DNA from 3 places in the Franconibacter daqui genome. Region 1 is predicted to be linked to each of the others. Evidence: riboswitches for the same ligand, from Rfam matches in the RefSeq annotation. Region 1 holds a riboswitch; each other region holds the start of a gene.
The links. A riboswitch is a leader RNA that binds a small molecule or an ion and turns the genes downstream of it on or off. The one in region 1 is predicted to bind thiamine pyrophosphate.

Region 1 (7,388 bases):
AACTGCTCGCGCCGCCACATGCGCACCTTACTCAATACCATGCAGGAAAAAGGCTGGCTGAAATGGGAAGCGGAAGCCGGGCGCGGCAAGCGCTCACGCTTAACCTTTCTCTATACCGGCCTCGCGCTCCAGCAACAGCGCGCCGAAGATTTGCTTGAGCAGGACAGAATCGACCAGCTGGTGCAGATAGTCGGCGATAAAACCGCGGTGCGCCAGATGCTTATCTCTCATCTGGGGCGCAGCTTCCGGCAGGGGCGGCATATTCTGCGGGTGCTGTACTATCGTCCGTTGCAGAACCTGCTGCCGGGCAGCGCATTGCGCCGTTCGGAAACGCACGTGGTGCGGCAAATTTTTAGCGGACTGACACGCATAAACGAGGAAAATGGGGAACTGGAAGCGGACATTGCTCATCACTGGCAGAAAATGTCCCCGCTGCACTGGCGGTTTTTCCTGCGCCCGGGCATCCATTTTCATCATGGCCGCGAACTCGATATGCTCGATATCATCAGTTCGCTTGAGCGCATCAATACGTTGCCGCTTTATTCCCATCTCTCCCATGTCGTCTCCCCTACTCCGTGGACGCTTGATATTCATCTCAGCCAGCCAGACGAATGGCTGCCCTGGCTGCTGGGCAGCGTAGCGGCGATGATCCTGCCTCGCGAATGGACAACCCTGCCCCATTTCGCCAGTAAACCGATCGGTACCGGCCCGTATGCCGTGGTACGTAATAACAACAATCAGCTCAAGATCCATGCTTTTGATGATTACTTCGGCTACCGGGCGCTGATTGATGAAGTGAACTTTTGGGTGTTGCCGGATATTGGCGACGAGCTGGGCGGCAGCGTCCAGCTTGAAGGCCCCACCGGCGGCGAGAAAGCCGTTGAAAGCCGCCTCGAAGAGGGATGTTACTACCTGCTTTTTGACTCCCGCTCTCCCGCGGGCGCAAATCCGCAGGTGCGACAGTGGCTGAGCCACCTGCTCTCTCCGGTTAATTTTCTCTATCACGCCGCAGAACACTATCAGCGCTACTGGTTCCCCGCTTATGGCCTGCTGCCGCGCTGGCACCATGCGCCGCGAACTGCCGTCGTTGAGCGCCCCGCAGGCCTTGAGAAGATAACGCTGACTTACTATCGCGACCATATCGAAAACCGCGCTATCGGCGCTATCATAGTGACGCTGCTCGCCGGACAGGGCGTAAAAGTAGCGATAAACGAGGTGGACTACACTGAGTGGCATCAGGGTGAAACGGTAAGCGATCTGTGGCTGAACAGCGTTAACTTCACGTTGCCGCTGAATTTCTCACTGTTTGCGAACTTCTATGAAACGCCGCTGATGCAAAAATGCGTGCCGCTGAACTGGCAGCAGGATGCCGAAAGCTGGCGCGCCGGGGCGCTGGATTTACCAACATGGTGTAAACAACTGCTTGAAAGCCAGCACCTTTTGCCGCTCGTGCATCACTGGCTGATTTTGCAGGGGCAGCGCAGTATGCGCGGCCAGCGTATGAACACGCTGGGGTGGTTTGACTTTAAATCCGCCTGGTTTGCGCCGCCGGAGCCGTAACCCTTTCGAAACATTCAGCAAATCATTACAATGAACCGTTCTCAACGGGGTGCCGCACCGTTCGTGCGCGCTGAGATAATACCCGTCGAACCTGATCCGGATAACGCCGGCGAAGGGATTTGAGGCTACCGCTCAAAATCCTTTGCCCCCTATGCTCAAAGGTGCAAAGTGCTTAAAAAATATCTTCCGCTGCTGGCGCTGGTCGCCGCGCCCGTTTTCGCCAAACCCGTTCTGACCGTTTACACCTACGACTCCTTCTCCGCCGACTGGGGCCCGGGCCCGAAAGTAAAAAAAGCATTTGAAGCCGACTGCGGCTGCGAGCTGAAGTTCGTGGCGCTGGAAGATGGCGTATCGCTGCTTAACCGCCTGCGCATGGAAGGCAAAAACAGCAAGGCGGACGTGGTGCTGGGGCTGGATAACAACCTGCTCGAAGCCGCCGCCGCCACGAAACTTTTTGCACCGAGCGGCGTAGCGGCGGAGGCCGTTAACGTGCCGGGCGGCTGGAAGAACGACACGTTTGTGCCCTTCGATTACGGCTATTTCGCCTTCGTCTACGACAAAAACAAGCTGAAGAACCCGCCGAAAAGCTTAAAAGATCTGGTGGAGGGCGATGAAAAATGGCGTGTTATTTATGAAGATCCGCGCACCAGCACGCCGGGCCTTGGCCTGCTGCTGTGGATGCAAAAAGTGTATGGCGACAAAGCGCCGCAGGCCTGGCAGAAGCTTGCAGCGAAAACGGTCACCGTCACCAAAGGCTGGAGCGAAGCATACGGCCTGTTCCTGAAGGGGGAAGGCGATCTGGTGCTGAGCTACACCACCTCGCCCGCATACCACCTCATTGAAGAGAAAAAAGCGAACTACGCCGCGGCTAACTTCAGCGAAGGTCATTACCTTCAGGTTGAAGTGGCGGCCCGCACCGCCGCCAGCAAGCAGCCGGCGCTGGCGGAAAAATTCCTGAAGTTTATGGTTTCGCCCGCCTTCCAGAGCACCATTCCCACCGGAAACTGGATGTATCCGGTAACCGATGTCGCATTGCCGGAAGGCTTCAACGCCCTGCAAAAACCGCAAACGTCCCTGGAATTTACGCCGCAGGTCGTGGCGCAACAGCGCACGCAATGGATTAACGAATGGCTTCGCGCCGTCAGCCGTTAATTCCCGGCTGGTTGTGGCCGGGGCTGCTCGCCGCCCTGCTGATGGCGGCGGTCGCCCTGGCGGCGTTCTCCGCGCTCTGGCTTAACGCCCCGCAAATCGATTTTCCGGCGCTGCTGCAGGACAGTTACCTGTGGCGCGTGGTGCGCTTCTCCCTCTGGCAGGCGTTTCTCTCTGCCCTGCTCTCCGTCGTGCCCGCTATTTTTCTCGCCCGCGCGCTCTATCGCCGTCGCTTTCCCGGCCGCAACGCGCTGCTGCGGCTTTGCGCCATGACGCTTATCCTGCCGGTGCTGGTTGCCGTTTTCGGCATCTTAAGCGTCTATGGCCGCAGCGGCTGGATAGCCGGGCTTTGCCACCTGCTGGGCGTGGAATGGCGCTTCTCGCCCTATGGGCTGCCGGGCATTCTGCTGGCCCATGTTTTCTTTAATATGCCGATGGCGACCCGTCTGCTGTTGCAGGCGCTGGAAAATATCCCCGGTGAGCAGCGCCAGATTGCCGCCCAGCTCGGCATGCGCGGCTGGGCCTTTTTCCGGCTCGTTGAATGGCCATGGCTGCGCCGACAAATTCCGCCCGCCGCCGCGCTGATTTTTATGCTCTGCTTTGCCAGTTTCGCCACGGTGCTGTCGCTTGGCGGCGGTCCGCAGGCAACCACCATTGAACTCGCCATTTATCAGGCGCTGAGTTACGACTACGACCCGGGACGGGCGGCGCTGCTGGCGCTGGTGCAGATGATTTGCTGCCTTGCGCTGATGCTGCTAAGCCAGCAGCTCAGCAAAGCGATACCGGTTGGGGCGACACAACTGCGCGGCTGGCGCGACCCGCAAGATTCCCGCTTAAGCCGGTTTACCGATAGCCTGCTGATTTTTCTCGCTATGCTGTTACTACTGCCGCCGCTGCTGGCGGTGGTAGCCGATGGGCTCACGGGCAGCGCGGGCGAGTCGCTTTTTCAGCCGGCGCTGTGGCGCGCGCTCTGGACGTCGCTGCGCATCGCGCTCGCCGCCGGGCTGCTTTGCGTGGCGCTGACCATGATGCTGCTGTGGAGCGCGCGCGAGCTTTATTTGCGTGAGCGACGCCTGGCGGGCCAGAGCCTTGAGCTGAGCGGCATGCTGATTCTCGCCATGCCGGGCATCGTGCTCGCCACCGGTTTTTTTCTGCTGCTTAACAGCACCGTTGGGCTGCCGCAATCAGCGGACGGCATTGTGATTTTCACTAACGCGCTGATGGCTATCCCCTACGCGCTGAAGGTGCTGGAAAACCCGATGCGCGATCTGGCCGCCCGTTACGCCCCGCTTTGCGCGTCGCTCGATATCCACGGCGTTAACCGCTTGCGTCTGATTGAATTTCGCGCGCTGAAAAGGCCGCTGGCGCAGGCTCTGGCTTTCGCCAGCGTACTTTCGATAGGCGATTTCGGCGTCGTGGCTCTGTTCGGTAATGAAGATTTCCGCACGCTGCCCTTTTATCTTTACCAACAGATTGGCTCTTACCGCAGCGAGGCGGGAGCCGTAACGGCGCTGCTCCTGCTGCTGCTCTGCTTCCTGCTCTTTACGCTGATAGAAAAACTCCCGGGGCGTCATGCTGACACTGATTGATCTCACCTGGCTTTATCACCATCTGCCGATGCGCTTCTCGCTTGAGGTCAAAGCGGGCGAACGCGTGGCGGTGCTGGGGCCAAGCGGCGCGGGAAAAAGCACGCTGCTGAATTTAATCGCGGGCTTCCTGCCGCCGGCGAGCGGCACGCTGCGGCTGAATAATGCCGATCATACCCGCACGCCGCCATCCGCCCGCCCGGTCTCTATGCTGTTTCAGGAAAACAACCTGTTCAATCACCTGACGGTGCGTGAAAACATCGGGCTTGGCCTGCATCCGGGCCTGAAGCTGACGGCGGCGCAGCGCGAAAAAGTAGCGCATATCGCGCATGAAATGGCGATGGGCGATTTGCTTGAGCGACTGCCCGGCGAACTCTCGGGCGGCCAGCGTCAGCGGGCGGCGCTGGCGCGCTGCCTGATACGCCAGCAGCCGGTCCTGCTGCTTGATGAGCCGTTCTCGGCGCTCGACCCGGCTCTGCGCCAGGAGATGCTTACGCTGCTTGAACGCCTTTGCGTTGAACAGCACCTGACGCTGCTGATGGTGTCGCACAGCATTGAAGATGCGGCGCGCATTGCGCCGCGCTCATTAGTGGTGGTGGATGGGCGCATCGTCTGGGATGGCGATACCGCTCAACTGGCAAGCGGGAAAGCAAGCGCCTCGACGCTACTTGGCATAACGCCTTAATGTCCGCCGCGGACGACTTTCCCGAGGATATTAAGGTACACCGGCATCAACGGATGCTGCAGAATGGCGATAAAAGCCGCCAGCGCGACACCGCTCGTCAAAGGCGCAAGCCAGTGCAGGCGTGAGCGCGGCAGGACGTGCGACAGCCTGTCAGTGGTTTTGCCGCTGCGCCACCAGCGCCAGCACAGCCATGCCGCCAGCCACAGCAGCAGCGCCACGCCGAGCAGCAGCCACTTAAAGCCGCTGCTTTTCATGTCGGCGGGAATGTCGATAGCCGCGCCGGCCAGAATGCCCGGCAGAAAGTAGAGCGGCGGCCAGAGCAGGCAGCCAATAATATTCGGCAGAACAAATTTCGCGACGGGCAGGTCGAGCATGCCCGCGACCATCGGCACCAGCGGACGCGTAGGTCCCACAAACCGCCCAACCAGGATGGTGAACATGCTGTGTTGATGCAAGGCGTGCTCGGTTTTATCCAGCAGCGCCTTGTGCTTTTTCAGAAAGCTCCAGCGGTGCAGCGGTTTCTTAAAGCGCCAGCCCAGCCAGAAGGAGATCCAGTCGCCCAGCAGGCAGCCTACAATGCCCGCCGCCCAGGCTTCGTAAAACCCTACCTCGCCGCTGCCAATCAGCGCCCCCAGCGCCGCCATCATCACCGTACCCGGCAATAACAGCCCTACCAGCGCCAGCGACTCGAGAAACGCCACCAGCGCCACGGCGATAAGCGAATAAGCGAGCGACTGCGTAATAAAATGTTCCAGCAAGGCTTCCATAACGTACCCGGTTGAGTGAGGAGAAAAGATTCTCCCGGCGGCCTTGACCTGCGTCAAGATATCCGTGCTTTGAATAAGTTACCGGTTACGACATTCGTAAAAGCATTTAGTTTCGGTTTAGCTTATTCGCAGCCTGCCCGAAACTCGCTGGGGCTGGCGCCCGTACATTTTTTAAAAACCCGCGAAAAGTAGAGCTGATCTTCAAAACCCACGTTGCGCCCTACGCTTGCAATCGGCATGCGCGTCGTGCTTAGCAACAACACGCTAACGCCAAGCTGCTGGCGGAACAGGTGCGACAGTCGAGACGGCGACAGGCAGACATGCTGCGCCACGCTTGAAATATCAAAATGGCTGTCCGCCAGATGGTCGCTGATGTACTGACAGGCATCGCGCACGCGGTTGTCGAGCGGCGCCTTCATCGATTCGTTTATCGCTTCCACCCGTCTTAGCAACAGCTGCTCCAGCAGGTTAATCGCCAGCAGTTCGGCGTAACGTCCCGGCCCTTGCGCGGCGTTGATTATCTCCTGAAAAAGCGTGGAGCACTGCAACTGATGGGCGTCATCAGGGCGATAAAAGCCGGTGTGCGCGAAGATGGTCGGCCAGTTCAGCCACTCGTGCCAGTAAGCCCGCGGGCGGAAATAAACCCACTGGTGATACCACTCTTTCGCCTCCGGATGGCGGCCATAGTGGTGCACTTCGCCAGGCGGGAAGAGCAGCATATCGCCCGGACGGCAGACAAACTCCTGCCCCTGATTTTTCACCACCCCCTCGCCCCGTATGGTCAGGTTAAGAATAAACCCCTTCATGCCGAGCGGGCGGTCGACAAAGAAATCGAGATAGCCGTTGGCCTCAATGGGAGTCAGCCCGGCAACCAGATGCGCGTTGAAAGAGTACCCCGGCAACAGGGGATCGTTTTGCGTTTCGGCCATCGTCAGCGGTGCTCCGAAGCTAGATTAAGGAAACCATTTGTCCATATCGCAAAAAGCAGGCCAGCTCACCGTTCTGCTTACGCTCTCTTCAGCTTAACGGGGTTGTTAAAGCCGCGCCATCACAGAATTTAGCCCGTCGCGTCTGTTTCATCAGGCTTTTTCAATGATGGCTAAAGTGTCTATAAACATGGCAGGAATGTCCACATCGATAATTTGCGTGGCGTCACAATTTCCCAACCCATAGCATTTTAATCCATAAGTTCAGCGAATCCACCCTGACCCTTTTCAGCCCGTAAAACTAATGTTCTCTGCATGTTTGTTTACCTCATGGAGTGTGAAGATGGCTATTGCGCTGGGACTTGATTTCGGCAGTGATTCAGTACGCGCGCTGGCGGTGGATTGCGCAAGCGGCGCCGAGCTCGCCACCCAGGTGGAGTGGTATCCCCGCTGGCAGGAAGGTCGCTACTGCGACGCCGCCCATAACCAGTTTCGTCATCACCCGCTCGATTACATTGAGTCAATGGAAGCGGCGTTGAAGCGCGTTCTGGCCGAGTTGAGCGAAAAGCAGCGCGCCGACGTGGTCGGCATCGGCGTGGATTCAACGGGCTCAACCCCTGCGCCGATTGACGCGCAGGGCAACGTGCTGGCGCTCAATCCGCAGTTCGCCGATAACCCCAACGCCATGTTTGTGCTGTGGAAAGATCACACGGCG
Region 2 (7,388 bases), on a different contig from region 1:
TGATCTGCCGGAATAGTCATACAACGATGCTGTAACAGGCTTTCGGCATCTTTGCCGAGCAACTGCGCAATATCTGTCATAACTCTCTCCCGTAATTTCGACGGGCTCCATACCCGTCGGCATGATGGTTCCCGCCCACGCAATCATGGGCAGAATCATCATGATACTGAACAGCAAGAATTGCCATACGAAAGAAGTTTTTCAGTTCATTCTGCTGGCACGCTTCACCACCAGGCATGAAAATGATGAACAGGCCCGATGCCTGTGCCGACTTCCAGCGTGTCCGCCTGCGCGAGCGCTTGCGAAAGCCACGTTTTCGCGGCCGCCACGGTCTCTTCCCAGCGTGGATAGCGCGGACGCAGCGCCGCTAACGCGCTGGAAAGCGTGCAGCCGGTGCCGTGCGTATTTTTGGTAACAATGCGTGGCGCGGTAAACCGGCGGGCGCCTTCGCGAGTGAACAGCCAGTCGGGACTTTCCGCATCGTCCAGATGCCCGCCTTTCATCAATACCGCTTCGCAGCCCAGCGTGAGCAGCGCCTCGCCCTGCTGATGCATCTCCTGTTCATTGCGCGCATGCGTGGTGCCAAGCAAGGCGGCCGCCTCCGGCAAATTTGGCGTGATGATTGACACATGCGGCAGCAGACGCTCGCGCAGCGTTTTCACCGCTTCAGCCGAGAGCAACGGATCGCCGCTTTTCGCCAGCATTACCGTATCCAGCACCACGTTTTTCACCTGATAGCGCGACAGCCGCTCCGCCACGGCTTCCACAATATCGCTTTGCGCCAGCATGCCGATTTTGGTGGTATCGATACGCACGTCGCTGAACACCGAATCAAGCTGAGCGGCAACAAACGCAGGCTCGATACGGTAAACGGACTGCACGCCGCGGGTGTTTTGCGCCACCAGCGCGGTAATGACCGAGCAGCCGTAAGCGCCCAGCGCGGAAAAGGTTTTCAAATCGGCCTGGATGCCCGCGCCGCCGCTCGGGTCGGTGCCGGCGATAGTTAAGGCGTTGATGCGTTTCATGCGCAGGCCTCCCTATTCAACTGGTATAGCGCGTCGAGGAAAGCGGGTGTGAACGAGCCGGGCCCGGCGCAGCGTGTAACCGCCAGGCTGCCAGCGCGTTTCATCATCCAGCAGCCTGCCGCCACGTTTTCAAGCTGGCTGCCGGGCAGCGACGCGCAGGCGGCGACCACGGCGGAAAGCGCGCAGCCGGTGCCGACAACGCGCGTCATCAGCACATCGCCGCCGCGTACTGCCAGCGTGCGTTCGCCGTCTGTCACATAATCCACCTCGCCCGTCACGGCGACGACCGCGCCGCTGCGCCCGGCCAGTTCCCGCGCAGCGCTTAACGCCGCTTCGGCGCGTTGCGTGCTGTCAACGCCGCGTCCGCCGCCGCGCTCCCCCGCCAGCGCGAGGATTTCAGAGGCGTTGCCGCGTATCGCCGCCGGGCGCAGCGCCAGCGATTCACGGGCGAAACCGGTGCGAAAATCGAGCGCGCCGACGGCGACCGGGTCCAGCGTCCAGGGACGGCCCGCCTGGTTTGCGCTCTCGATAGCCGCGAGCATCGCCCCGGCCCGCTCGCGGGTAAGCGTGCCGATGTTAATCAGCACGGCGTCGGCAAGACGAGCAAACTGCGCGGCTTCATCAGGCTCAATGACCATCGCCGGCGACGCGCCAAGGGCGAGCAGCACGTTTGCGGTAAAGGTTTGCACTACCTCATTGGTCATGCAGTGAACGAGCGGGGAACGGGTATGAAATTGGTTTAAAACCGCGGCCGCTTGCGGGCCGGACAGCAGGTCAGGTTGCATCACGCTCTCCTGCCAGGCTTAAAAGAAGGGATACCGGGCAGGCATCTGACTTCCCTACGCTGGCATTATCCAGATCAGGTGGTACGGGTATTTCTCAGCCTTCACAAAGAAGGGCACCCCGAGTCATTAAAACAGCTTATTGTTCCGGCTTTTGCCGTGGTGAATCAGGATATTCGTGAAGGCCGGGGAAGTAAAGGCGCGGTCGCGGCTGGCACTCGTCCGCCGCCAGGATAACTCTCAAAAGGGAGCGACAGCGCAGCGCAGAGCCCGCTGGCCGTGGTAAATATCCCTTTCACTTTTTTATGTCATATTTCTATACACAGAAGCCCTTGCAACGCTTTGGCATGGCAAGGAAAGATACGCTGTCTTGCGAACCGTGAAACAAGCCCTGTACAACGTGGAGAGTATATGAACAAAACTAAAATGATGATTCTGGGCGCGCTGCTGACCGTAGCGGGAACCACTTTTGCCGCGCAGCCTGCGGCACCAAAGGGGCTGGACGCCTATGAAGTCAAAGAATTTCATTCTGACTCGCGCAAGTTCGTCATCGGCGACATTGTGCCGGACATGTATCGCACCGAAGAGTACAACATCAAAAAATGGCAGCTTCGCAACCTGCCTGCGCCGGAAGCCGGAAGCCACTGGACCTACATGGGCGGCAACTATGTGCTGATAACCGACGCCGAAGGCAAAATCCTTAAGGCGATGAACGGCGATATTTTTTATCACCACTAACCGGGCCAGTCTGGCTTTACGCGTTTAGCCTCCCTCCTCAGGCCGCGCTCATTAAAGCGCGGCCTTATCGTTATCCTCTCTCTTCCTTCGCTGCTGCACCTTCCTTTTCCATTAAAGCAAATCGTTAAAATGCCGATACGTTTTAAATGATTAACAGTAAGGATGCTCTATGAAACGCGTGCTCGTTTTCCTTGCGCTGCTGTCTGGCGCTGCCAGCACCGCCGCCGCGAAACCGCTTACCGAAAGTTTACTGCGCTGCGACAGCCAGTTTTTTAATGCGCTTTATGCCGAACAGGCGAAATTTACCCATGCCGCCCCGCTCGTGAAAGACAACCAGGGCCACGCCTGGTTTGCCCCGCCCAAAGATAACGCCGGGATAGTCTGGTTCGCCCAGCCAGTCCACCTACAGCAGTTAACGCTTTCGGGCTACTACACGCAGCAGTCCGATCTGGATGAGTTTGGCAAATATTTCTTCTGGGGATGGGTTATTGAAGAGTCGCCGCAGGCGGTGATGGCGGCCCTTCCCACGGCGCACTGGCAATCCGCAGGCGACGATTACATCACCAACGCAATGATCAAACGCCCGGGCGACAGCGCATGGCAGGTAAACAACACGGCGGTAAGCGGCATCGCGCCCGCCAAAGGCAGCGTGGAGAAACTGGCGATGTTGAGCGTGACCAAAGGCAAAACAACCCTGCTGTGTTCGTTGCAGGGAAGTGTTACCGAGGAAATTTTACTGCCGCTACGCCCGGATTTAACTGGAGGCAAAAAATGATTAAACCCCTTTTACTCTGTAGCGCCGTCGCGTTACTGACCGCGTGCGCAGGGGCAGGCAAACCGCAGCCGGTCGTGGCAGGCGATCCGCCGCACGGCGTGATTAAACTGCTGCTTGATGATAAAGGCGGCACGTACGCCGATCTGCGCGCCGTCTCCACCTGGCAGGGCAACGCCCGCCTGCGCCGGTTTTATCTTATCAATAATTACAGTGAGCAGACCGTTCTCAACAAGGACCCACGGCTTGTTATCACCAGCTCACGCGCAAATAACGTGATTAACTGCGATACGCAGGAGCGCACCCTGTTTGAGCGTATCTATTTTTCACAACCGTATGCGCAGGGTGAAGCCATCGCCGCGTCCAGACAAGACGCCATCGGACAGTGGCGTTCTTTTCCTAAAGAGTCGCTTATCGGTATCGTCGCGGAGATGGTTTGCCAGATTGATCCCTCTCGGCTGAAGCCTGAGCCTGCAAAAAGCGAGCCGACGCTGTTGGGCGAGCTGTAAAAAATGCGATAAAGCCGCTAAACAGCGGCTTTATCGTCTCAGGCTGGCCGTAGCCGCGCCGCCAGACCGCGCAGGAAGTTACGCAGGAACTGGTCGCCGCACTCACGGTAATTTTTGTGGTCTTCAGCGCGCATCATGGCGGTCACTTCAGGCAGGGAGATACGGAATTTCTGCTCCAGCATGATAGCGACGATATCGTCGGTTTTCAGCGCGAACGCCACGCGCAACTTCTTGAGAATGAGGTTGTTATTGGTCTTACGCTCGGCGCGCAGCGCCGGTTTGCTCTCATCTTTGCCGCGGCGGGAGTAAATAAGCCCGTTGAGAAAGGCGTTCAGCACCACGTCCGGGCAGCGCAAAAAGCCGGGCTCCTCCTCTTTTTTGGCAAAGCCGACCATCTGCTCCACCGGCACGACGCTGTCTGCCAGCGCCAGAATAGCGACCATGTCATTGTTGTTGAGTTTCAGCATGTAGCGCAGGCTACGTATTACATCGTTATTAATCATTGCGGGCGTGTCTCACCGTTTTAGCTTTGCCGGGGGGCGGCAGTATAGCCCCATGACAGCGAAATACTACTACGCCGTTTTTAGCCCCAGCGTCTCTTTGAGCTTTTTCAGGTAGCGACGGCTTACCGGCACCGTCTGCCCATGGCGCAGCAGCAGCTCCGCCTGGCCGTTCTCCTCAAGGCGAATCTCTTTCAGGTGCGACATATTCACCAGATACTGACGATGGCAGCGCAGCAGCGGCGTGCGGCTCTCCAGCGTGCGCAGCGTGAGTTCGGTAAACCCCTCCTGCCCTTCGCTGTTAGTGACAAACACGCCGCTCATCCGGCTGGTGACAAACGCCACCTCTTCCATTTGTAGCAGGTAAATGCGGCTGTGTCCGGTACAGGGAATATACCTAAGCCCCTCTTCGCCAGGGCTTAGCAGCGAAATATCCTGCGTATGACGCTCGCTGCGCAGCCGGTTCAGCGTGCGGGAGAGCCTTTTAGTTTCAATTGGTTTCAGCAGATAATCAAAAGCGTGCTCTTCGAACGCTTGCACCGCGTACTCATCGAACGCCGTTAAAAAGACGATATAGGGGCGCTGCTCCGGGTCAAGCATGCCGACCATCTCCAGCCCTGAAATGCGCGGCATCTGGATATCCAGAAACAGCACGTCCGGGCGCAGGCGATGCACTGCGCCGATAGCCTCCACCGCGTTGGCGCATTCGCCGACGATGTCGATATCGCTCTCGTCCTGCAGCAACAGGCGCAGGTTCTCGCGCGCCAGTGGTTCATCATCCACGATCAGCACTTTTATCATGCTGTCTCCTCCAGAGGTAAACGTAGGGTAATACGGGTAAAACAGTCGGTTTTATAATCCACTGAGATGCCGCACTCGTCGCCGAAGCGCGCGCGCAGGCGTTTATCCACAAGGCTCATCCCAAGGCCGCTCTGGCCGGGCGTTGGCTGATAAAGCCCGGCGTTATCTTCTATTTCCACCAGCAAGTGGCCACCTTCGCAGCGGGCGTTAAGCCTGATCTCTCCCGGCCCGAGCAGTTGCGACGTGCCGTGCTTGATGGCGTTTTCCACGATCGGTTGCAGCGTAAAGGCCGGCAGCCGCACATGGGCGTGTTCCTGCGGCAGGTCGAGCCGCACTTTGAGATGTGACTGAAAGCGCGCCTGCTCAATTTGCAGGTAAGCGTTCACATGCTCGATTTCATCGGCCAGCGTGACGATTTCCGCCGGACGCTTAAGGTTTTTACGAAAGAAGGTCGAAAGATACTGCACCAGCTGGCACGCCTGGTTGCTGTCGCGGCGGATAACCGCCATGAGCGTGTTGAGCGCGTTAAACAGGAAATGCGGGTTTACCTGAGCGTGCAGCAGCTTAATTTCAGACTGCGCCAGCAGCGCGTTTTGCCGCTCATACTGCCCGGCCAGGATCTGCGCGGAAAGCAGCTGCGCGATGCCCTCGCCCAGCGTACGGTTGATAGAACTAAACAAGCGGTTTTTCGCTTCATAAAGCTTGATGGTGCCGATAACCCGGCGGTTTTCGCCACGCAGCGGAATAACCAGCGTCGAGCCAAGCTTGCAGTTCGGGTGCAGCGAGCAGCGGTACGGCACTTCGTTGCCGTCAGCGTAAACCACCTCGCCGGTTTCCAGCGCACGCTGCGTCCAGCGCGAAGAGATGGGGTTGCCGGGAAGGTGGTGATCGTCGCCGATGCCGGTGAAGGCGAGCAGCTTTTCGCGATCGGTGATAGCCACCGCGCCGATATCCAGCTCCTTATACAGCACCTGCGCCACCTTCATGCTGTTCTCCACGTTAAACCCCTGGCGCAAAATCCCCTCGGTGGAGGCGGCGACCTTCAGGGCGGTGGCGGAAAAAGCGGTAGTGTATTTTTCAAACATGGCGCGCTTGTCGAGCAGAATGCGCATAAAGAGCGCCGCACCGACGGTGTTAGTGACCATCATCGGCGCGGCGATGTTTTTCACCAGTTCCAGCGCATCGGCCCACGGACGGGCTATCAGCAAAATGATCCCCATCTGCACCAGCTCCGCCACGAAAGTGATAGCGCCCGCGGTCAACGGCGTAAAGACTTTGTCGCTGCGCCCGCGGCGCACCAGAAAGCTGTGCACCAGCCCACCGAGCAGCCCTTCTACAATGGTAGAGACCATACAGCTCAGCGCCGTCATGCCGCCCATGGAATAACGATGCAGCCCGCCGGTCAGCCCGACCAGGCCGCCCACCAGCGGGCCACCGAGCAGGCCGCCCATCACGGCGCCGATGGCGCGGGTGTTGGCGATGGAATCCTGAATATGCAGGCCGAAATAGGTGCCCATGATGCAGAAAATGGAAAAGGTGACATAGCAGAGCAGCTTGTGCGGCGGGCGTACCGTCACCTGCATCAGGGGAATGAACAGGCGGGTTTTGCTCATCAGCCAGGCGATGACCAGAAAGACACACATCTGCTGAAGCAGCAACAGCACCAGATTGAACTCGTACATCATCCCACCCCTTCGTTCGAAAGGGCGTAAAATACTCCGCCGCGCTATAACTTTCTATGAAGGTATACAAAAAATTGATGTCATTACGCCTCACTTAAGAAAAAGGAGTGGTTGTGGAGATAAGAGCCTGGCAGGAGAGCGACAGACCTTTTTTACGCACGCTTTATCTGCATGCGCGACGTGAAAGCTGGCCCTGGCTTCAGGGGGAGCGCTGGCGGCTTGAGGATTTTGATGCCGAAACGCTGGGAGAGAAAATTTGGGTGGCGCTGGACGAGGGGCGTCGGGTGGGGTTTGCGTCCGTGCTTGAAAGCGACAATTTCCTCCACTGCCTGTTTGTCGACCCGGACGCCCAGCGTCGCGGCGTGGGCAGCGCGCTGCTTAAACACGTGCAGCGCCAGTTCAGCGGCACGGGCGCGCTGAAGTGCCTCGCGAAAAACGAACGGGCGCTGGCTTTTTACGAACGACACGGCTGGCAGCCGCAGGCGCGGGGGGAGAGCGAACAGGGAGAGTATGTGCTGATGCATTACCGGCTGCCCTGAAGCCAGGGCAGCCGCGAAGGTTACACCGCGCGGAAGGCGA
Region 3 (7,388 bases), on a different contig from region 1:
GCCTCGCATTCACGGGCAATCTCCTCCGCATCCAGCGTCTTACGCTTAATGCGGTTGCTCATTGAAAAACCACAATAGGTGCAGTCGTTGGCGCACAGATTGGAGAGATAAAGCGGAACGTAAAAGCTGACCGTATTGCCGAAGCGCTGACGGGTGAGGCGCTGCGCCCGCTGCGCCAGCGGCTCAAGATAAGCGCTGGCGGCGGGAGAGAGGAGGGCCATCATATCTTCGCGGGAGAGGCGCGGGGCGGCCAGCGCCCGTTCGACATCATGGGCGGATTTGCTGTTGATGCGCAACTGAATGTCATTCCAGTCCAGTTCGCGCCAGCGTTCAGTGAACCCTTTCATTGCTCCACCTCGCTGTAGCGCAAGAAGTCAGTAAGCGGGCTGGAAGGCTGCGCCTGCCGGTAACGCGCCCCGGCTCCAGCCTGGGCGGCAAGCTCGCCGGCCTCTACCGCCAGGCGAAAGGCGCGGGCCATCTGCACCGGATCGTTCGCTACGGCGATAGCGGTATTCACCAGCACCGCGGCGGCTCCCATCTCCAGCGCTTCAGCGGCGTGGCTCGGTACGCCGATGCCGGCATCCACAACGACAGGCACCGTAGCCTGTTCAATGATGATTTCCAGCAGCGCGCGGGTTTGCAGCCCCTGGTTTGAGCCGATCGGCGCGCCGAGAGGCATCACCGCCGCGCAGCCTGCTTCTTCAAGCCGTTTACACAGCACCGGGTCGGCGCCGCAGTAGGGCAGGACCACAAAGCCCATCGCCACCAGCTTTTCCGCCGCTTTTAGCGTTTCAATCGGGTCCGGCAGCAGGTAACGGGCATCCGGATGGATCTCCAGTTTTACCCAGTGGGTGCCCAACGCTTCGCGCGCCAGCTGAGCGGCGAAAATCGCCTCTTCGGCGGTTTTTGCGCCCGATGTGTTCGGCAGAAGCGATACGCCTGCCGCCTGCAGCGGCGCCAGGATGCCGTCATTGCGGCTTCGCAAATCCACGCGCTTCATCGCCAGCGTTACAAGCTCGCTGCCACTTTCGCGAATGGCCGCCGCCATGATGTCAGCCGAGGCGAATTTGCCTGTGCCGGTAAAAAGGCGGGAAGTAAACGTTTTGTCTGCAATGCGTAGCATCTCAACCTCCGGCGATAACCTGAAACAGCAGGAGGCTGTCGCCTTCCTGCAAAACGTGATGCGGCCACCGCTCGCGCGGCACAATAGTCTGGTTGACAGCAAGCGCGGTGCCGGGCTTATCGAGATTCAGCTGTGAGAGTAACTGAAGCGCGTTAAGGTTATCGCCGCACTGCATGGGCTCATCATTAAGCACAATGCGCATGTCGCCCTCCACATGCCGGACAACTTTCGGCCCGCTGCAAAGCCAGCGTACGCCACTGCAGGCTGCGGCCATCAAAAAGACGCAGCGAATTCCGCTCCGCTTCTATACCGCACAGCAGTTTTACGGCTTCCAGCGCCTGCAACGCGCCCATCATGCCGACCACCGGGCCGAGAATGCCCGCATTGCGGCAGTTGCGTTCGGGTTCGCTCTCCTGCGGCCAAAGACAGCGGTAGCAGCCATGCGCGAAAGGGGGCGTGAAGACCGCAAGCTGTCCGCCAAAGCCGACGGCGCTGGCGGTAATAAGCGGTTTCTTAAGCGTTACGCAGGCGGCATTTACCGCCTGGCGCGTGGCCATGTTGTCGCTGCAATCCAGCACCAGATCGACCTGCGAAACCGCTTTACGCAGCGCGTCGCCTTCCAGTCTTTGTTTCAATGCCTGAAGCCGCAGATGCGGGTTCAGCTCTCCGAGCCGACGCTGCGCCGCCTGCGCTTTTGGTCGATCGATCTCCTTGCTGGTAAAGAGGATCTGGCGCTGAAGGTTGCTGATATGCACCGTATCGTCATCCGCCAGCAACAACGCGCCGACGCCTGCGCCAGCGAGATAGAGCGCAGCTGGCGAGCCTAAACCCCCCAGGCCGACGATCAATACCCGGCTGGAGAGCAGCCGCTGCTGGCCCGCAAGGCCTACCTCCTCCAGCAGGATCTGGCGGCTGTAGCGCATGAAGTCTGCGTCATTCATCGCCCGCCCCCGCCAGCGCCAGCAACTGCGCCGTTGCCTTACGCCAGTCTTCAGCCTGAGTGATAGCGCTTACCACCGCCACGCTGCCGACGCCGGTTTCCAGCACCGCGGGCGCACGCGCAAGGCTGATGCCGCCAATCGCCACCGTCGGGTAATCGCCAAGGCGTTTTACGTGCGCTGCCAGCTGCTGTAATCCCTGCGGCGCAGAGGGCATCTGTTTAGTCTGCGTCGGAAAAACATGACCGAGCGCGATATAAGAAGGGCGAACCGCCAGCGCCACGTCGATTTCCATATCGTCATGGGTGGAGACGCCAAGCCGCAGCCCGGCCTGACGGATGGCGGCGAGGTCGGTCGTTTGCAAATCCTCCTGGCCAAGATGCACGCCGTACGCCTGGTGCGTGATTGCCAGCCGCCAGTAATCGTTGATAAACAGACGGGCGGCATAGCGCTTGCCAAGGGCGATAGCGGCGATTACATCTGCTTCAACGGCATCGTCAGTTTTATCCTTAATGCGTAGCTGAATCGTGCGCACGCCCGCGTCCAGCAGGCGCTCAATCCACTCCACGCTGTCTACTACCGGATAGAGCCCCAGGCGAAAAGGCGTAGCGGGAAAATCGGGCCGGTACATTATGCCTCCTCCTTGCGCAGGTAAATCTCGCCGCCTTTAGCGCGAAAGGCGTTAGACATATCGTTCATACCCGAGGCAATTTCCTGCTTCGCCGCGTAATCACGCACTTCCTGGGTGATTTTCATCGAGCAGAATTTGGGGCCGCACATTGAGCAGAAGTGCGCCACTTTCCCTGACTCCTGCGGCAGCGTTTCGTCGTGGTAAGCGCGGGCGGTGAACGGGTCGAGCGCCAGGTTGAACTGGTCTTCCCAGCGGAATTCGAAGCGTGCTTTCGACATGGCGTTATCACGAATTTGCGCGCCGGGATGGCCTTTAGCGAGGTCGGCGGCGTGGGCGGCGATTTTATAAGTGATAAGCCCCTGCTTCACATCGTCTTTATTCGGCAGGCCGAGATGCTCTTTCGGCGTGACATAACAGAGCATGGCGCAGCCGAACCAGCCAATCATCGCCGCGCCAATGCCGGACGTGAAATGATCGTAACCCGGCGCGATGTCGGTTGTGAGCGGCCCCAGCGTGTAGAAGGGCGCTTCATGGCAGTGCTCCAGCTCTTCGGTCATGTTGCGGCGGATCATCTGCATCGGCACATGCCCGGGGCCTTCAATCATTACCTGCACGTCATATTCCCAGGCGATTTTCGTCAGCTCGCCCAGCGTATGCAGCTCGGCGAACTGCGCTTCGTCATTGGCGTCCTGAATAGAGCCGGGGCGCAGGCCGTCGCCAAGCGAGAGCGAAACATCATAGGCGGCGCAAATTTCGCAGATTTCGCGGAAGTGTTCGTAGAGGAAGTTTTCCTGGTGGTGAGAAAGGCACCATTTCGCCATGATCGAGCCGCCGCGGGAGACGATGCCGGTCAGGCGTTTCGCGGTCATCGGCACATAGCGCAGCAGCACACCGGCGTGAATGGTGAAGTAATCAACACCCTGTTCCGCCTGCTCCAGCAGCGTATCGCGGAACATCTCCCAGGTCAGGTCTTCGGCGATGCCGTTCACTTTCTCCAGCGCCTGATAAATCGGCACCGTGCCGATGGGGACCGGGCTGTTACGTAAAATCCATTCCCGGGTTTCATGAATATAACGACCGGTAGAGAGGTCCATCACCGTATCCGCGCCCCAGCGGGTGGCCCAGACCAGCTTTTCCACCTCTTCTTCAATCGACGACGTGACCGCCGAATTGCCGATGTTGGCATTCACTTTCACGAGGAAGTTTCGCCCGATAATCATCGGCTCGGCTTCCGGGTGGTTAATGTTGGCGGGAATGATAGCGCGGCCGGCGGCGACTTCGTCGCGCACAAACTCCGGCGTAATGTTTGCAGGCAGCGTTGCGCCAAACCCTTCGCCCGGATGCTGCTGGCGCAGCACTTCGCCGCGGATGCGCTCGCGGCCCATGTTTTCACGGATGGCGATAAACTCCATTTCCGGCGTGATGATGCCCTGGCGTGCATAGTGCAGTTGCGTGACTCGCTTGCCGGGCTTCGCGCGCAGCGGCGTAAGCAGGCCGGTAAAGCGCAATTCATCCAGGTTATCGTCCGCCAGCCGCTCACGGGTATAGGCTGAACTGCGGCCGGTGAGCGCTTCTGCGTCGTTACGCGCGGCAATCCACGGCTGGCGCAGCTTCGCCAGACCCTGATGCACATCGATGGTAATGGACGGGTCGCCATAGGGGCCGGACGTGTCATAAACGGGTACCGGCTCGTTTGCTTCATACTGCGGGTTTTCTTTGCTGCCGCCGATGAGCGTAGGGCTAAGCGCTATCTCGCGCATCGGGACGCGGATATCGTCGCGGCTGCCGGTGAGGTAAATACGCGTTGAGTTGGGGAAGGCGGTGCCTTCGAGCGTCTCGATAAACTGCTGTGCTTGTGCGCGCTGTTCGCGGCGATTGGGTTTGATGGGTACAGACATAGCGCATTCCAGTTACGTTTCAGGAGTGGCTTGTCAGACGACGGAAGGAGTAACAGACAGGAGCGCCCGGAAAGGCGCCTGTACAGCTGATTTACTCTTGTTCCCTTCGCAGGTATTAACCTGATCAGGTTCCGCGGATCCCGAATTAACGGTCTCAGCCCGTACTGATGTACTGGGCACTCCGACAAGATAAAACCCCGCTAAACGAACGGGGCTGGTTGTAAACTACGCGTTAATACAGCGAAACTCAAGCCGGACGCGCAAGCGCCGCTTCATCGTTCGCGCTGCTGCCGAGATTATTATCGAAAGCCAGCATGATAAGCTGATCTTCATAAGTAAAGCGCGTCGCCAGCGCCTCGCCGATACCGGAGAGGGCCTGCTGGAACTCAATGCAGTTGTCGTGATCAATAGCGTTTTCCAGGTTGCTGTCGTAGTACGCCATGATTTCCTGGGTATTGGCTTCCAACTGCGGATAGATTTGCGTAGCGGCCAGCAGCGGGCTGGTGCCTTCCATTTCGCTGATAATGCGTTCATAAATGCTGAAGTGACCGGCGGAGAGATAGTCCACCAGGCTGTGACAAAAATCATCCAGCGCTTTTTCATCCAGCGCCGTCAGCGATTCCTTGCCAGGCTTGATACCAACCACATTGTAATAAGCGACTAACAGATTGTTGCGAGCATTAAGCCAGCTATCAACGAGCTCGTTACTGCCCCCAACGCGTTCTGTCAGACTTTTCAGCTGGTTTAGCATGATTGACTCCGTGAGTTATAAGATTAAAGCGCCAAAAGACCCAAAATTTGTAAAAACATTGTTACCAACATGCCAGTGAAGCAGAGGTAGTGCAATACGTTATGGAACGTCCTATAGAAAAGTTAGACCATGGCTGGTGGATAGTCAGCCATGAACAGAAATTATGGTTGCCACAGGGTGAATTACCGTACGGCAACGCCCAGGCATTAGACCTGGTCGGCGTGCCGGCCCGCCAGATTGGCGAGTGGCAGAATGAGCCCGTCTGGCTGGTGAACCAGAACCGACGTCAGGAGATGGGCTCGGTGCGCCAGCTTATGGATCAGGATGTCGGGCTGTTTCAGCTTGCCGGGCGCGGCGTGCAGCTGGCGGAGTTCTTCCGCTCGCATAAGTTTTGCGGCTACTGCGGGCACACCATGCATAACAGTAAAAGCGAGTGGGCGATGCTGTGCGGCCATTGCCACGAGCGCTACTACCCGCAAATCGCGCCCTGCATCATCGTCGCCATTCGCCGCGAAGATAAAATCCTGCTCGCCCAGCATACCCGTCACCGCAACGGCGTTTACACCGTGCTGGCCGGTTTCGTGGAAGTAGGTGAGACGCTGGAGCAGGCGGTGGCGCGTGAAGTGATGGAGGAGAGCAGCATTCGCGTGAAAAACCTGCGCTATGTGACTTCGCAGCCCTGGCCGTTCCCGCAGTCGCTGATGACCGCTTTTGTAGCGGATTATGACAGCGGCGACATCAAAATCGACCCGAAAGAGCTGCTGGATGCTGGCTGGTATCGCTACGATCAGCTGCCGCTGTTGCCGCCGCCAGGCACCGTGGCGCGCCGGTTAATCGAAGATACGGTCGCGCAGTGCCGGGCAGAGTACGAATGACGTGGTAAACTACCGGCCTGCCTCTTAAGGAAAGATAAAAATGACCGAACTGAAAAACGATCGTTACCTGCGCGCGCTGCTGCGCCAGCCTGTGGATGTCACCCCGGTGTGGATGATGAGACAGGCGGGGCGCTATTTACCGGAGTACAAAGCCACCCGGGCTCAGGCGGGCGACTTTATGTCGCTGTGTAAAAACGCCGAGCTCGCCTGTGAAGTGACGCTGCAGCCGCTGCGCCGTTATCCGCTTGATGCGGCGATCCTCTTTTCGGACATTCTCACCATTCCCGATGCGATGGGGCTTGGACTCTATTTCGAAGCTGGCGAAGGCCCGCGCTTTACCTCGCCCATTGCCGGCAAAGCGGATGTGGATAAGCTGCCGGTGCCGGACCCGGAGCAGGAGCTGGGTTACGTGATGAACGCCGTGCGCACTATCCGCCGGGAGCTGAAGGGCGAAGTGCCGCTGATCGGTTTTTCCGGCAGTCCCTGGACGCTTGCCACTTATATGGTGGAAGGCGGCAGCAGCAAGGCTTTCACGCAGATTAAAAAGATGATGTATGCCGAGCCGATGACGCTGCACGCGCTGCTCGACAAGCTTGCGCAAAGCGTCACGCTCTACCTGAACGCGCAAATCCGCGCGGGCGCGCAGTCGGTCATGATTTTCGATACCTGGGGCGGCGTGCTGACTGGCCGCGATTACCAGCAGTTCTCACTCTACTATATGCATAAAATCGTCGATGGCCTGCTGCGCGAGAATGAAGGCCGCCGGGTGCCGGTGACGCTTTTCACCAAAGGCGGCGGCCAGTGGCTGGAAGCGATGGCGGAAACGGGCTGCGACGCGCTGGGTCTCGACTGGACGACCGATATCGCCGACGCCCGCCGCCGGGTGGGTGACAAAGTGGCGTTGCAGGGCAATATGGATCCGTCGATGCTTTATGCGTCGCCCGCCCGCATTGAAGAGGAAGTGGCGACTATACTTGCTGGTTTCGGCAAGGGCGAAGGCCATGTGTTCAACCTCGGACATGGCATTCATCAGGATGTGCCGCCAGAGCATGCAGGCGCGTTCGTGGAGGCGGTGCATCGGCTGTCTGCGCCTTATCATCAGTAAGGAGAAGAAATGGATCTTGCAGCGCTGCGCGCACAACAACTGGAACTGGCTTCTAAGGTGGTCCGTG

Region 2: it holds a riboswitch for thiamine pyrophosphate, as region 1 does, so the genes downstream of both, thiM (hydroxyethylthiazole kinase) here and thiB (thiamine ABC transporter substrate binding subunit) in region 1, are expected to answer to the same signal.
Region 3: it holds a riboswitch for thiamine pyrophosphate, as region 1 does, so the genes downstream of both, thiC (phosphomethylpyrimidine synthase ThiC) here and thiB (thiamine ABC transporter substrate binding subunit) in region 1, are expected to answer to the same signal.

Annotation. Positions count from the first base shown of each region.
Region 1 covers NZ_BMKJ01000003.1:243,794-251,181, reverse strand. The annotation lists gene sgrR (HTH-type transcriptional regulator SgrR) at 1-1,560, shown strand, start outside; TPP riboswitch at 1,596-1,696, shown strand; gene thiB (thiamine ABC transporter substrate binding subunit) at 1,729-2,712, shown strand; gene thiP (thiamine/thiamine pyrophosphate ABC transporter permease ThiP) at 2,688-4,298, shown strand; gene thiQ (thiamine ABC transporter ATP-binding protein ThiQ) at 4,282-4,980, shown strand; gene IEX01_RS13360 (DedA family protein) at 4,977-5,747, opposite strand; gene araC (arabinose operon transcriptional regulator AraC) at 5,870-6,676, opposite strand; gene araB (ribulokinase) at 7,017-7,388, shown strand, end outside.
Region 2 covers NZ_BMKJ01000006.1:210,333-217,720, forward strand. The annotation lists gene fbaB (class I fructose-bisphosphate aldolase) at 1-80, opposite strand, end outside; gene thiD (bifunctional hydroxymethylpyrimidine kinase/phosphomethylpyrimidine kinase) at 225-1,025, opposite strand; gene thiM (hydroxyethylthiazole kinase) at 1,022-1,810, opposite strand; TPP riboswitch at 1,845-1,941, opposite strand; gene IEX01_RS18315 (RcnB family protein) at 2,219-2,545, shown strand; gene IEX01_RS18320 (hypothetical protein) at 2,715-3,320, shown strand; gene IEX01_RS18325 (surface-adhesin E family protein) at 3,317-3,826, shown strand; gene IEX01_RS18330 (YehS family protein) at 3,865-4,329, opposite strand; gene btsR (two-component system response regulator BtsR) at 4,399-5,127, opposite strand; gene IEX01_RS18340 (sensor histidine kinase) at 5,124-6,809, opposite strand; gene IEX01_RS18345 (GNAT family N-acetyltransferase) at 6,923-7,348, shown strand; gene apbC (iron-sulfur cluster carrier protein ApbC) at 7,369-7,388, opposite strand, start outside.
Region 3 covers NZ_BMKJ01000010.1:5,777-13,164, reverse strand. The annotation lists gene thiH (2-iminoacetate synthase ThiH) at 1-347, opposite strand, end outside; gene thiG (thiazole synthase) at 344-1,123, opposite strand; gene thiS (sulfur carrier protein ThiS) at 1,125-1,325, opposite strand; gene IEX01_RS21045 (HesA/MoeB/ThiF family protein) at 1,309-2,064, opposite strand; gene thiE (thiamine phosphate synthase) at 2,057-2,692, opposite strand; gene thiC (phosphomethylpyrimidine synthase ThiC) at 2,692-4,590, opposite strand; TPP riboswitch at 4,675-4,784, opposite strand; gene IEX01_RS21030 (Rsd/AlgQ family anti-sigma factor) at 4,838-5,341, opposite strand; gene nudC (NAD(+) diphosphatase) at 5,443-6,216, shown strand; gene hemE (uroporphyrinogen decarboxylase) at 6,257-7,321, shown strand; gene nfi (deoxyribonuclease V) at 7,331-7,388, shown strand, end outside.